3 regions of the Streptomyces sp. NPDC091649 genome follow, and region 3 is predicted to be linked to each of the others. Evidence: riboswitches for the same ligand, from Rfam matches in the RefSeq annotation. Region 3 holds a riboswitch; each other region holds the start of a gene.
The links. A riboswitch is a leader RNA that binds a small molecule or an ion and turns the genes downstream of it on or off. The one in region 3 is predicted to bind cobalamin.
Positions count from the first base shown of each region.

Region 1: it holds a riboswitch for cobalamin, as region 3 does, so the genes downstream of both, ACIQMU_RS02395 (ribonucleoside-diphosphate reductase subunit alpha) here and ACIQMU_RS19840 (ABC transporter substrate-binding protein) in region 3, are expected to answer to the same signal.
Region 2: it holds a riboswitch for cobalamin, as region 3 does, so the genes downstream of both, ACIQMU_RS28725 (cobalamin biosynthesis protein) here and ACIQMU_RS19840 (ABC transporter substrate-binding protein) in region 3, are expected to answer to the same signal.

Region 1 is NZ_JBIVTR010000001.1:548,037-552,146, reverse strand. Features, by position in the region: gene ACIQMU_RS02400 (ribonucleotide-diphosphate reductase subunit beta) at 1-400, opposite strand, end outside; gene ACIQMU_RS02395 (ribonucleoside-diphosphate reductase subunit alpha) at 511-2,934, opposite strand; cobalamin riboswitch at 3,069-3,205, opposite strand; gene ACIQMU_RS02390 (GNAT family N-acetyltransferase) at 3,258-3,767, opposite strand; gene ACIQMU_RS02385 (hypothetical protein) at 3,767-4,110, opposite strand, start outside.
Region 2 is NZ_JBIVTR010000023.1:51,359-55,468, forward strand. Features, by position in the region: gene ACIQMU_RS28710 (class II aldolase/adducin family protein) at 1-143, opposite strand, end outside; gene ACIQMU_RS28715 (inorganic phosphate transporter) at 421-1,671, shown strand; gene ACIQMU_RS28720 (hypothetical protein) at 1,684-1,914, shown strand; cobalamin riboswitch at 2,063-2,195, shown strand; gene ACIQMU_RS28725 (cobalamin biosynthesis protein) at 2,321-3,286, shown strand; gene ACIQMU_RS28730 (cobyric acid synthase) at 3,327-4,110, shown strand, end outside.
Region 3 is NZ_JBIVTR010000011.1:83,612-87,721, reverse strand. Features, by position in the region: gene ACIQMU_RS19850 (ABC transporter ATP-binding protein) at 1-285, opposite strand, end outside; gene ACIQMU_RS19845 (FecCD family ABC transporter permease) at 303-1,403, opposite strand; gene ACIQMU_RS19840 (ABC transporter substrate-binding protein) at 1,400-2,446, opposite strand; cobalamin riboswitch at 2,526-2,651, opposite strand; gene ACIQMU_RS19835 (beta-ketoacyl-[acyl-carrier-protein] synthase family protein) at 2,858-4,081, opposite strand; gene ACIQMU_RS19830 (acyl carrier protein) at 4,078-4,110, opposite strand, start outside.

The DNA of each region.
Region 1 (4,110 bases), on a different contig from region 3:
CGACCGAATCCATCCACCGGAAGCAGAACTGCGCCTTCTCACGGATCGAGGGGATCTCCTCGACCGCGTCGAACGCCGCCGCCCGGTCGTCCGGGTCGGGCAGATAGGTGTCCAGCAGCGTCAGATAGAACTGGACGTGCACGGCCTCCTCGAAGAGCTGCCGCGACAGGTACAGCCGCGCCTCGGGGGAGTTGATGTGCTTGTACAGCGTGAGCACGAGGTTGTTGGAGACGATCGAGTCACCGGTCGCGAAGAACGCCACCAGCCGGCCGATCATGTGCTGCTCACCCGGCGACAGCTTGGCGAGGTCGGAGACGTCGGAGTGGAGGTCGACCTCCTCCACGGTCCAGGTGTTCTTGATCGCGTCCCGGTAGCGCTCGTAGAAGTCCGGGTACCGCATGGGACGCAGGGTCAGCTCGAAACCCGGGTCCAGCAGGTTCTTGGCCCCGGGGGCGCCGGCGTGCGGCGCCGTCGTCGAGGAACGGTCGTCGGGTGACGGGTGGGAAGTCATTACTGGCACGCCTCGCAGGACTCGGGGTTTTCGAGGGAGCAGGCGAGAGCCTCCGCGTCGGGAGCCGACGCCTGCTGTACGGGAACGGGGGCGGCGGACGCCGCCTGCCCGGACGCGGCACGGGCGATCCGGGTCGCCGGGCGGGAGCGCAGGTAGTAGGTCGTCTTCAGCCCCCGCTTCCAGGCGTACGCGTACATCGAGGAGAGCTTGCCGATCGTCGGCGTCTCCAGGAACAGGTTGAGCGACTGGCTCTGGTCGAGGAACGGCGTACGGGCCGCCGCCATGTCGATCAGACCGCGCTGCGGGATCTCCCACGCGGTGCGGTACAGCGCCCGCACCTCCTCGGGAATCCAGCCGAAGCCCTGCACCGAGCCGCTCGCCTCGCGCAGCGCCTCACGGGTGCGGGCGTCCCACACGCCGAGCTGCTTCAGCTCGTCCACCAGATAGGCGTTGACCTGGAGGAACTCACCGCTGAGCGTCTCGCGCTTGAACAGGTTGGAGACCTGCGGCTCGATGCACTCGTACACCCCGGCGATCGAGGCGATCGTGGCGGTCGGCGCGATCGCCAGCAGCAGCGAGTTGCGCATCCCGGTCTTCGCGACCCGGGCGCGCAGGGCGTCCCAGCGCTCCGGCCAGTTCAGCTCGGTGTCGTAGTGGTCGGGGTGCAGCACCCCGCGCGCCGCCCTGGTCTCGGACCAGGCGGGCAGGGGGCCCGACCGCTCCGCGAGGTCGCAGGACGCCTCGTAGGCGGCGAGCATGATCCGCTCGGAGATCCGGGTGGAGAGCGCGCGGGCCTCGGGGGAGTCGAAGGGCAGGCGCAGCTGGAAGAAGACGTCCTGGAGGCCCATCGCGCCCAGGCCCACCGGCCGCCAGCGGGAGTTGGAGCGCCCGGCCTGCTCGGTCGGGTAGAAGTTGATGTCCACGACCCGGTCGAGGAAGGTCACGGCGGTGCGCACGGTGGCGTCCAGCCGCTCCCAGTCGATCGAGCCGTCCGCCACGAACGCGCCCAGGTTGACCGAGCCCAGATTGCAGACGGCCGTCTCGCCGTCGTCGGTGACTTCGAGGATCTCGGTGCACAGGTTCGAGGAGTGGACGACCCGGCCCGGCTCGGCGGTCTGGTTCGCGGTCCGGTTGGAGGCGTCCTTGAACGTCATCCAGCCCTGGCCGGTCTGCGCGAGGGTCCGCATCATCCGGCCGTACAGCTCACGCGCCGGAATCGTCCTGCGCGCCAGCCCATCGGCCTCGGCCGCCCGGTAGGCCGCGTCGAACGCGTCGCCCCACAAGTCGACCAGCTCGGGCACGTCGGCCGGGGAGAACAGCGACCAGTCGGTGTCCGCGTCGACCCGGCGCATGAACTCGTCCGGGATCCAGTGCGCCAGGTTCAGATTGTGCGTACGCCGCTGGTCCTCGCCCGTGTTGTCGCGGAGCTCCAGGAACTCCTCGATGTCCGCGTGCCAGGTCTCCAGGTAGACCGCCGCCGCGCCCTTGCGACGGCCGCCCTGGTTCACCGCCGCCACGGAGGCGTCCAGCGTCTTCAGGAACGGCACGATGCCGTTGGAGTGCCCGTTGGTGCCCCGGATCAGCGAACCCCGGGCGCGGATGCGGGAGTACGACAGACCGATGCCGCCCGCGTGCTTGGAGAGCCGCGCCACCTGGTGGTAGCGGTCGTAGATCGAGTCCAGCTCGTCCTTCGGCGAGTCCAGCAGATAGCAGGAGGACATCTGCGGGTGCCGGGTGCCGGAGTTGAAGAGGGTGGGGGAGGAGGGGAGGTAGTCCAGCCGGCTCATCAGCCCGTACAGTGCGGCCACCTCGTCCAGCGCCCGCACCGAGTCGTCCTCGGCGAGGCCCGCGGCCACGCGCAGCATGAAGTGCTGCGGGGTCTCGATGACCTGCCGGCTGATCGGGTGCCGCAGCAGGTAGCGGCTGTGCAGGGTCCGCAGACCGAAGTAGCCGAAGCGGTCGTCGGCGCCGTCCGCCATGGCCTGCTCGACGAGCCGGTCCAGCGCGGCGGCGTGGAGCGCGACGAAGCCGGCGGTGCGGTCGGCGATCAGGCCCTCGCGGTGCCCGACGGCGACCGAGGCGGAGAAGGACGTCGCGCCCTGGCCCGCGGCCTCGTCCGCGATCGTGCGGGTCAGCAGCCGGGCGGCGAGCCGGGAGTACGCCGGGTCCTCGGAGATCAGCCCCGCGGCGGCCTCGGTGGCCAGCGAGCGCAGCTCGGCCGCGTCGGAACGGGCGTTGCGCCCGCGCAGCGCGGCGGCGGCGACCCGTCCGGGGTCGGTGTCGGGGAGGTCGGCGGTGAGGTCGGTCAGGGTCCGCAGCAGTGCGGTCCCGGGTCCGTCCTGCGGGGTCTCCCCGGCGGTGGTCGACACGGCGGACTCGGCGGATTCGGTGGCTGAAACCGGATCGGCGGGCGCGATGGTCACTGGCTTCCCTCGCTCGGCGGGGGCCGGCGGAAGGCAGGGGGAGCCGGGCAGCGCGAGACCCGGGGCAGGGCAGCACAACTGACGGCGTCCACCGGCCTGTCCGCGAGGCCCGGACGTCTGGCGTCCGGTTCGGTCGAGCCGGACGCGCTGTCGACAGGTCCTCGGACTTGGAGGTGCGCGAAAGCACACCGATCACACCGTTGCGGGACAGTTCCGGATTCGCACCGGATTCCCCTGCGGCGACAGCGAGGTCGAGCATACATGTGGGGGCCGCCCGTTGCGGCAGCCCCCACATGTTGTGTCGCGGCGATGCGATACGTCCCTCAGGAGGGCGTCCGCAGTTCCAGCCGGAAGGTCATGAGCCGCAGTCCCGGCACCGGTTCCCAGTCCCGTTCGGGGGTCCGCGCGAAGCCGAGCCGCCGGTAGATCCGGTGGGCCCCGAGCATGGCCGGCTGCGTCGACAGCACCAGCCCCCGGATGCCCCCGGCGGACCGGGCGCGCTCGACGCACGCCCGTACGAGAGCCTCCCCCACGCCCCGCCCGCGCCCGGCGCGGGCCACGGCCAGCATCCGGAAGTCGGCCTCATCCGGGCCGGCGATGTCGCGCCACACAGTCCCCGGAGCGGCATACGTCACACCCCCGAGCACCGATCCGTCCGCGTCGAGCGCGACGAGGACCTCGGCCTCGGCGGCCCGCTGCTCCACGGCCCGCAGTTTGAGCAGATACGGGTCTTCCGGACCGTCCAGCAGGCCATCGCCGAGATACGCCTCGGCGGTGATCCCGCCGAGGAGGGCGTACTCACCGGGCTCCGCCACTCTGATCGTCAGGTCCATCAGCCGCTCGCCCCCACATCGTTGTTGGGAGCCCCGTCGCCCACCGGCGGCAGGTCGCCGCGCTCGACCGGCTGCCGCCCGGAGCCCTCCCCGGAGCCCTCCCCGGAGCCCTCCCCGGGCGGCTGCTGCCGGGGGGCCTCCTCCGCCGGCGGCAGGACTCGGTCCAGCTCGTGGTCGTCGGCCCGGTGGGCGGCCCGCGCCGCCGAGCGCAGCGTCGCCCGGTCCACGTCCGCGCGCTTCCCGCGCACCGTGACCACGAGTCCTCCCCGCTCCTGGGTGTACGCGTGCCCCGACTCCGTGGCCCGGTACCACTGTTCGCCGTCCGGCTCGCAGGTCACCAGGG
Region 2 (4,110 bases), on a different contig from region 3:
GGCGTCACGAGGACGACGTCGCCGACGCGGGCGGACACGTTGCCCGAGGTGCCGACGACCAGGCCGTCCGCCGCGCTGCGGCGGGCGGTCGCGACGACGTCCCGCCAGGTCCGGCCGACGGATTCCGGCTGCTGCTCGCTCATGGGGCGAGCGTAGGCGTGAAGGCCCGTAACCGGAACGTCACCCCGGGAGTGACGGGGATCTCGTCCGGGTGCCGAACGGCCGTTCAAAATATTCGCCAGTAAGCGGCAAAGGGCAGCCCACGCCGCACCTCACAGACCTCGCGCAGCCCCTCCCGCACACAAGCGGAGGCAACCCACTCCGCTTGGGGTCACCGTGACGCCCTGTCCAGTTCACCTTCCGTTCATTCAGGTTGCCTACGGTCCACGTGCCACTGACGTCGAACGATTGCCTGGGTAAATGGAACACATCACGCTGCTGCTTGCGATTGTGGTCGTGACAGCTCTCGTGTTCGATTTCACGAACGGTTTCCACGACACCGCCAACGCGATGGCGACCACCATCTCGACCGGCGCCCTGAAACCCAAGACAGCGGTGGCGATGTCCGCCGTTCTCAACCTGGTCGGCGCGTTCCTGTCGGTGGAGGTCGCCAAGACGATCTCCGGCGGGATCGTCAACGAGGACGGCCTCAGAACCGAGGTCATCTTCGCGGCGCTCGTAGGCGCCATCCTGTGGAACCTCCTCACCTGGCTGGTCGGCCTGCCCTCCAGCTCCTCCCACGCCCTGTTCGGCGGTCTGATCGGCGCCGCGGTCATGTCGGCCGGCTGGTCCTCGATCAACGGCGGCACCGTCGTCACCAAGGTGCTGCTCCCGGCGATCGCCGCCCCGCTGGTGGCCGGCCTCGCCGCGATGCTGGCCACGCGGCTGACGTACCGGATCAACCGGAAGGTCACCGACGAGAACCAGCTGAAGTCGACGGCCAAGGGCTACCGGGCCGGACAGATCGCCTCCGCCGGTCTCGTCTCCCTCGCCCACGGCACCAACGACGCCCAGAAGACGATGGGCATCATCACGCTGGCCCTGGTCACCGGCGGCGTCCTGGCCCCCGGCTCCAACCCGCCGATGTGGGTCATCGTCTCCGCCGGTGTCGCCATCGCGCTCGGCACCTACCTCGGCGGCTGGCGCATCATCCGCACCATGGGCAAGGGTCTGACCGACCTCCAGCCGCCGCAGGGCTTCGCCGCCCAGACCAGCGCGGCGACCGTCATCCTGGCCTCCTCGCACCTCGGCTTCTCGCTCTCCACCACCCAGTCCTGCTCCGGCGCCGTCATGGGCGCGGGCCTCGGCCGCAAGGGGGGCGTGGTCCGCTGGTCCACCGCCACCCGGATGTTCGTCGCCTGGGGCCTGACGCTGCCCGCCGCCGGCCTGGTCGGCGCGGGCGCCGAGTTCCTGACCAAGCAGGGCCCCTGGGGCGTCACCGTCACGGCGATCCTGCTCGTGGGCGGCTCCTTCGCCATCTGGCTGGCCTCGCGCCGCCAGCCGGTCGACCACACCAACGTCAACGACGACGAGCCCCAGGGCGTCGTCACCACCGCCATCGCCGCGGTCCAGCCGCCGCCCGCCGGCGGCCCGGCCTCCGACCTCATGACCACCATCCCGGCCCCGGCCCCGGCGCCCGACGACCCGGCCCGGCCGCCGGCCACGGTGTAAGGACAGATCCGCATGAAAATCGACTGGGCAGCTCTCGCCTCCGTCTTCGGTGTCAGTCTCGTGGTCACCGTCGCGCTGGTCGGCCTCTTCACGCTGGGCATCGTCGCCCTGTCCAAGCAGTCCGCGACGGCCGGAAGCAGTGCCTCCGGCGGATCGGTCGCGCTGGCGCGCACCGGCGCGTACGCCTGCTTCGGACTGTGCGTGGCAGCGGTCTCGTACGGGATCTATCTGATCGTCGCCTGACCCCGTACCTCGCACTCCTTCGGGCCGGACACACCTCGTGTGTCCGGCCCGATGTGCTTCTGCGCACAGTGGAGCCCCGCAGGTCAACAGCGAGTTGACGGTTGTTCGCGGGGCGTGGTGGACTGCCGGAGCCATTTACGGCGACAGCAGAGGAAGCCGGTGCGAATCCGGCGCGGTCCCGCCACTGTCACCGGGGAGCACTCCCCCACACCGGATGTCACGGCCCGCGGCAAGCGGGCTGGAAGGCCGGGGGAACTGCGGATCCGGAAGCCAGGAGACTCTCGTCGCCGGTCACGTCGAACCAGGGCGCGGACCCTGAGTGAGGACATACGCCATGCCTGGCCGCCGTGCGCCCCAACATGTGCCTCCCCGTGCCGGTACGCCTCTCCCCGCGACGGGCTGAAGCATGCGTGCCGACCGCGTCTTCGCGTACGGCGCGACGGGCGGGCTGATCGCCGACGCCCTGCTGGGCGACCCCCGGCGGGGCCACCCCGTCGCCGGATTCGGCCGTGCCGCCGCCCGGGCCGAGTCCCTGCTGTGGCGTGACCACCGGGGCGCCGGCGCCCTGCACACCCTCGTGTGCGCCGGGGGCGCCGCGGGGGCCGCCGCGCTGGCCGCCCGCGCGGTCCGGGGGCGGCCCGCGCTCGCCGTCGCGCTGACCGCCGCCACCGCCTGGTCCGTCGTCGGCGGTACCTCGCTGGGCCGGGAGGCCCGCGCCATCGGCGGCGCACTGGCCGCCGGGGACCTGGACGCGGCCCGGGAGCGCCTGCCCCACCTCTGCGGGCGCGATCCGCACGCCCTGGACGGCCCGGGGATCGCCCGCGCGGTCGTGGAGTCGGTCGCCGAGAACACCTCGGACGCCGTCGTCGGCGCACTGGTGTGGGGAGCGGTCGGCGGGGTGCCGGGGCTCGTCGGATTCCGGGCGGTGAACACGCTCGACGCGATGGTCGGCCACCGGTCGCCCCGCTACCGCCGTTACGGCTGGGCCTCGGCCCGCCTGGACGACCTCGCGGGGTGGCCCGGCGCCCGTCTGACGGCCGCGCTGGCCGTGGCGGCGGGCGGGCGGCCCCGGGACGCCGTGAGCGCCTGGAAGGCGGACGCGGGGCGCCATCCGAGCCCGAACGCCGGGCCGGTGGAGGCCGCGTTCGCGGGGGCGCTCGGCGTACGGCTGGGCGGGACGCTGGCGTACGCGGGGCGCGTCGAGCACCGGCCGGTGCTCAACGGGGCGGCCGGGCGGGACGTGCGGGGCCCGGACATCGAACGCGCGGTACGGCTGTCGCGCCGGGTGAGCGCCCTGGCCCTCGGCGTGTGCGTGGCGGGCCGGGCGGTCACGGGGCGGCTCGCCGCCGGGCGGAAGCGGGGACGGTCATGAACGGTCCGGCACGGAACGCGGCAGGGGAACGGGAGCGGGCATGAGCGGCGGACTGCTGGTGGCGGGCACCACATCGGACGCGGGCAAGAGCGTCGTCACCGCGGGCATCTGCCGCTGGCTGGTGCGCCGGGGTGTGAAGGTCGCGCCGTTCAAGGCGCAGAACATGTCGCTGAACTCCTTCGTGACCCGGCAGGGCGCGGAGATCGGGCGGGCCCAGGCGATGCAGGCGCAGGCCGCCCGGGTGGAGCCGACGGCCCTGATGAATCCGGTGCTGCTGAAGCCCGGCGGCGACCGGTCCAGCCAGGTGGTCCTGATGGGGAAGCCGGTCGGCGAGATGAGCGCCCGGGGCTACCACGGAGGCCGCCAAGAGGCGCTGCTCGGGACGGTGACGGACTGCCTGGAGCAGCTGCGGGCCACGTACGACGCGGTCATCTGCGAAGGGGCCGGGTCCCCGGCCGAGATCAATCTGCGGCGCACGGACATCGTGAACATGGGAATCGCGCGGGCCGCGCAGTTCCCCGTCCTGGTGGTCGGGGACATCGACCGGGGCGGGGTCTTCGCGTCGTTCTTCGGGACGACGGCGCTGCTGAGCCCCGAGGACCAGGAGCTGGTCGCCGGCTACCTGGTGAACAAGTTCCGGGGCGACGTCTCGCTGCTGGAGCCCGGGCTGGACATGCTGTACGAGCTGACCGGGCGGCGGACGTACGGGGTGCTGCCCTTCGCCCATGGGCTCGGCATCGACGAGGAGGACGGCCTGCGGGTGTCCCTGCGGGGTGCGGTGCGGGAGTCCTTCGTGGCTCCCCCGCACGGCGAGGACGTGCTGC
Region 3 (4,110 bases):
GGCCTGAGTGACGGCGTGCTGGTCCACGACGGCGAGCCGGCGGGCGACGGTGCGGCGGCCGAGGTCGGCGAGGGGGTCGCCGTCCAGGGTCACGACACCGGTGTCCGGGACGAGAAGGCCCGCGAGAACCCGCAGCAGAGTGGACTTGCCGGAGCCGTTGGGGCCGAGGAGTCCGACGGTGGAGCCGGGCGGCGGGCAGATGGTCACGCCGTCGAGGATGAGCCGGCCGCCCGCCTCCCGGCCGACCCGGTCGGCGCGCAGCCCCTGGGCGGGGGTCGGCGTCATGCGGTCCGCGGTGTGCGTCACGGGGTGCTCCGGGTGCGATACAGGATGAGGACGAAGGCGGGAACGCCGATCAGCGCGGTGACGACTCCGACCGGCACCTCCTGCGGATCGAGGACGGTGCGGGCCAGGGTGTCGGCCCAGACCAGGAACACGGCCCCGGCGAGCGCGGTGACCGGGAGGAGCCGTCGGTGGCCGGAGCCGATGAGGGCGCGGGCGGCGTGCGGCAGGACCAGTCCGACGAAACCGATCGCTCCGGCGGCGCTGACCAGGGCGGCGGTCAGCAGGGCGGTGGTGCACAGCAGCACGAGCCGGGTGCGGGCGACGTTCACGCCGAGAGCGGCGGCGGCCTCCTGCCCGAAGGCGAAGGAGTCGAGGGTACGGGCGTAGGCCAGGGAGATCACGAGGCAGCCGGCGAGGACGGCGGAGCAGAGGACGACCTCGCTCCAGCCGACCCCGCTGAGCGAGCCGAGAAGCCAGAACAGCACCCCGCGGGTCTGCTCGGCGTCCGCGGAGGTCATCACGACGAAGGAGGTGAGGGCGGAGAAGAGCTGCATCGCGGCGACGCCGGAGAGGACGACCCGGTCGGTGCTGCCGCCGAGGGTGTGGCTGAGCAGCAGCATCAGGGCGAATGAGCACAGGGCCCCGACGAACGCCCCGGCCGACAGCGAGACCGCTCCCCCGCCGACCCCGAGGACGACCACCACGACCGCCCCGGTCGAGGCGCCGGAGGAGACGCCGAGGACGAAGGGGTCGGCGAGCGGGTTGCGCAGCAGGGACTGCATCACCGTGCCGCACAACGCGAGCCCCGCGCCGCACACGGCGGCGAGGAGGGTACGGGGCATGCGCAGGTCCCAGATGATGCCGTCCCGGATGGGGCTGAGGCCGGAGTCACCGAACCCGAGGTGTGCGGTGACAGCGGACCAGACGTCCGGCACGGAGATCCGGGCGGGCCCCGTGGTCACGGCGACCGCGACCGAGAGCAGCAGGAGCAGGACCCCTCCGGCCCCCAGCAGCAGGGCGAACCGGCCGCCGTTCCTGAACGTCCCGGCGGGAGGGTCCGCCACCCGTTCCACGGCCGCGGGCCCGGGCCGCTCCGCGGTCCGGTTGCCGGCGCTCACTCCGCGAGCCCGAAGTCGCGCAGTCCGGCCGCGACGCGCTCCAGGCCCTCGACGGTCCGGATGGTGGGGTTCATCGCCTGGCCGCTGAGCAGTACGTAGCGGCGGTTCCTGACCGCGTCCATGGTTTTGGTGACCGGGTGGGACTCCAGGAACTCGATCTTCTTCTCGGCGCTCTCGGCGCTCTGCGTCGTGCGGCTCAGGTCGCCGATGACGAGGACGTCGGGGTTGCGGTCGGCGACCGTTTCCCAGCCGATCTGAGGCCATTCGTCGCGGGTGTCGTCGAAGACGTTCTTCGCGCCGAGCTCCCGGGTGATGACGCCGGGAGCACCGCAGCACCCCGCCAGGTAGGGGGCTTTGGAGTCGGAGAACCAGTACAGGAGCGACACCTCGGAGCCGTCGACGCCCTCGGTGGCGTGGTCCACCCGCGCCCGGAGCTCCTCCACCAGCTTCTCGCCTCGCTCGGGTACGCCGAACACGCGGGCCAGCTCACGCACTTCGGCGTAGACGCTGTCCATCGTCAGCGGCGCGGTACGCGCTCCGTCCCCGCCGCCGCTGTTGTCCTTGCCGGCACAGTCGGCGGGCGAGACGTAGGTCGGTACTCCCAGCTTCTCGAACTGTTCGCGCGGCGCGACGCCTCCCTTGGCGAGAGTGGAGGTGAAGGAGGCGGAGAGGAAGTCGGGCTCCTTGTCGAGGACCTTCTCCGAGGAGGGCCGGTTCTCCGATATCCGTTCGACGTCGGCGTTGGCCTTCTCCAGCCCCTTCATGACCGGATCGGTCCAGGTGGCAGTGGCGGCGAGCCGGTCGGCGAGCCCGAGCGAGAGCAGGATCTCCGTGGACCCCTGGTCGACGGAGACCGCCCGCTCGGGAGGGGCCTGCACCGTGACGGTGCGTCCGCAGTTCTCCAGGGTGACCGGGAACCCGTCAGCCCGGCCGCTCCCGGCGGCCGTGGTGGTGTCGTCGGCGCCGCATGCGCTGAGCAGGAGGATTCCCGCCGCGAGCAGGACCGCGGGACGTATCGGGGCGGTGGTGGCCGTGGGCAGCACGAAGGACCTCGGTGTCTCTGGGCCCAGCCGCGGAGCCCGTCGTACGGTTCCCGTGCCCCGGTCGGGCGCGGGCGCCAGCAGGTCTTCGGACTCGGGTTCGTCCGGACGGGACGCCTTCCCGGAGCACATCCGCGCTCCAGTGGCCGTGGCCCCGCCCGTCCCCCTCACCGCTGCGCGTCAGTTCCGGATTCGCACCGGATTCCCTGACCCCGTCACTGGGGTTCGACTGGCCCCGGCAAGCTACCACGCGTCTGCGAGCGGGCGGCGGCGATACGGCGGATCGTCGTGCGCGGGGCCGATGCGGCGCGGGGTCGGCCCGTCGCACCGGCCCGGTGGATGCGCACCGGACCACGGGCCCCTGGGCCGCGCCGCCTGACGGTCACGGAGCCCAGGGGCCGACGAGCCCGAAGCTCACGGAGCCTGAAGGGCGATCACCGCGTTCTGGCCGCCGAAGCCGAAGGAGTGGCTGACGGCCCGCCGTACGGGCGCCTCGCGCGGGACCTTGGTGACGCAGTCGATGTCGAACCCGGGCTCGGGGGCGTCCAGGTTCGCGATCGGCGGGATCACCCCGTGCTGGAGCGTGAGGATCGTCAGACCCGCTTCGATGGCGCCGGCCGCCCCCATGCAGTGGCCCAGCACGCCCTTGGGGGCGGTGACGGGCGGCCGGTGCGGGTAGGCCCGGGCGATGAGGGCGGCTTCGGTGGCGTCGTTGAGGGGGGTCGACGTCCCGTGCGCGTTGACGTGGTCGACGTCTTCGGCGTGCCAGCCCGCGTCGCGCAGCGCGGCGTCGACGGCCGCCTGTGCGACCTCCCCGGAGGGGTGGGGGCTGGTGGGGTGGTGGGCGTCGGTGGTGGCGCCGGTTCCCGCGATCAGCGCCCGGGGGGCGGCCCCCCTGGCACGGGCGTCCTCGGCCCGCTCCAGGACCATGATGGCCGCGCCCTCGCCCATGACGAGTCCGGCCCGGTCGGCGGCGAAGGGGCGGCAGAGCCGGGCGGGGTCGCCGTCCCGCGGTGCCGCCGCGCCGGAGCGGGCGAAGCCGGTCATGGCGACCGGAAACACGATCGACTCGGTGGCCCCGGCGATGGCGATGTCGCAGTGGCCCAGCGTCAGCATGTCCCGGGCCACCGACAGTGCGGTCACCCCGGAGGAACAGGCGGTGCAGGGGGCCAGGCTGGGTCCGGTGGCCTTCATCAGGATGGCGATCTCGGCCGCGGGCATGCTCGGGATGGTCAGCAGGATGCCCGAGGGCGAGGTGGCCTCGGGACCGCGCCGCTCCAGGGCGACGGCCTGTTCGGTGAGTCCGGCGGACCCTCCGCTGCTGGTGCCGACCACGACGGCGACCCGGGTGCCGTCCCAGTGCGCCGGGTCGAGCCCGGCGTCGGCGACCGCCTCCCGGGCGGCCAGGACGGCGAACTTGACGTACCGGCCCATCCGGAAAGCGGTCCGGCCGCCGACCGCGTCGTCGAGGTCGATGCCGGAGACCGTGCACGCGAAGTCGACCGCGCAGCCCCGCAGGGCGGGAACGGTGCGGGCGGGTGACCGCCCCGCGCGGACTCCGTCCCAGGTGGTGTCGGTGGTGTGGCCGACCGGGGTGATCATTCCCAGGCCGGTGACGGCGATGGCGGGTCGCTTCATCGGGTGTTGCTCACCGGCACCGTGGCCTC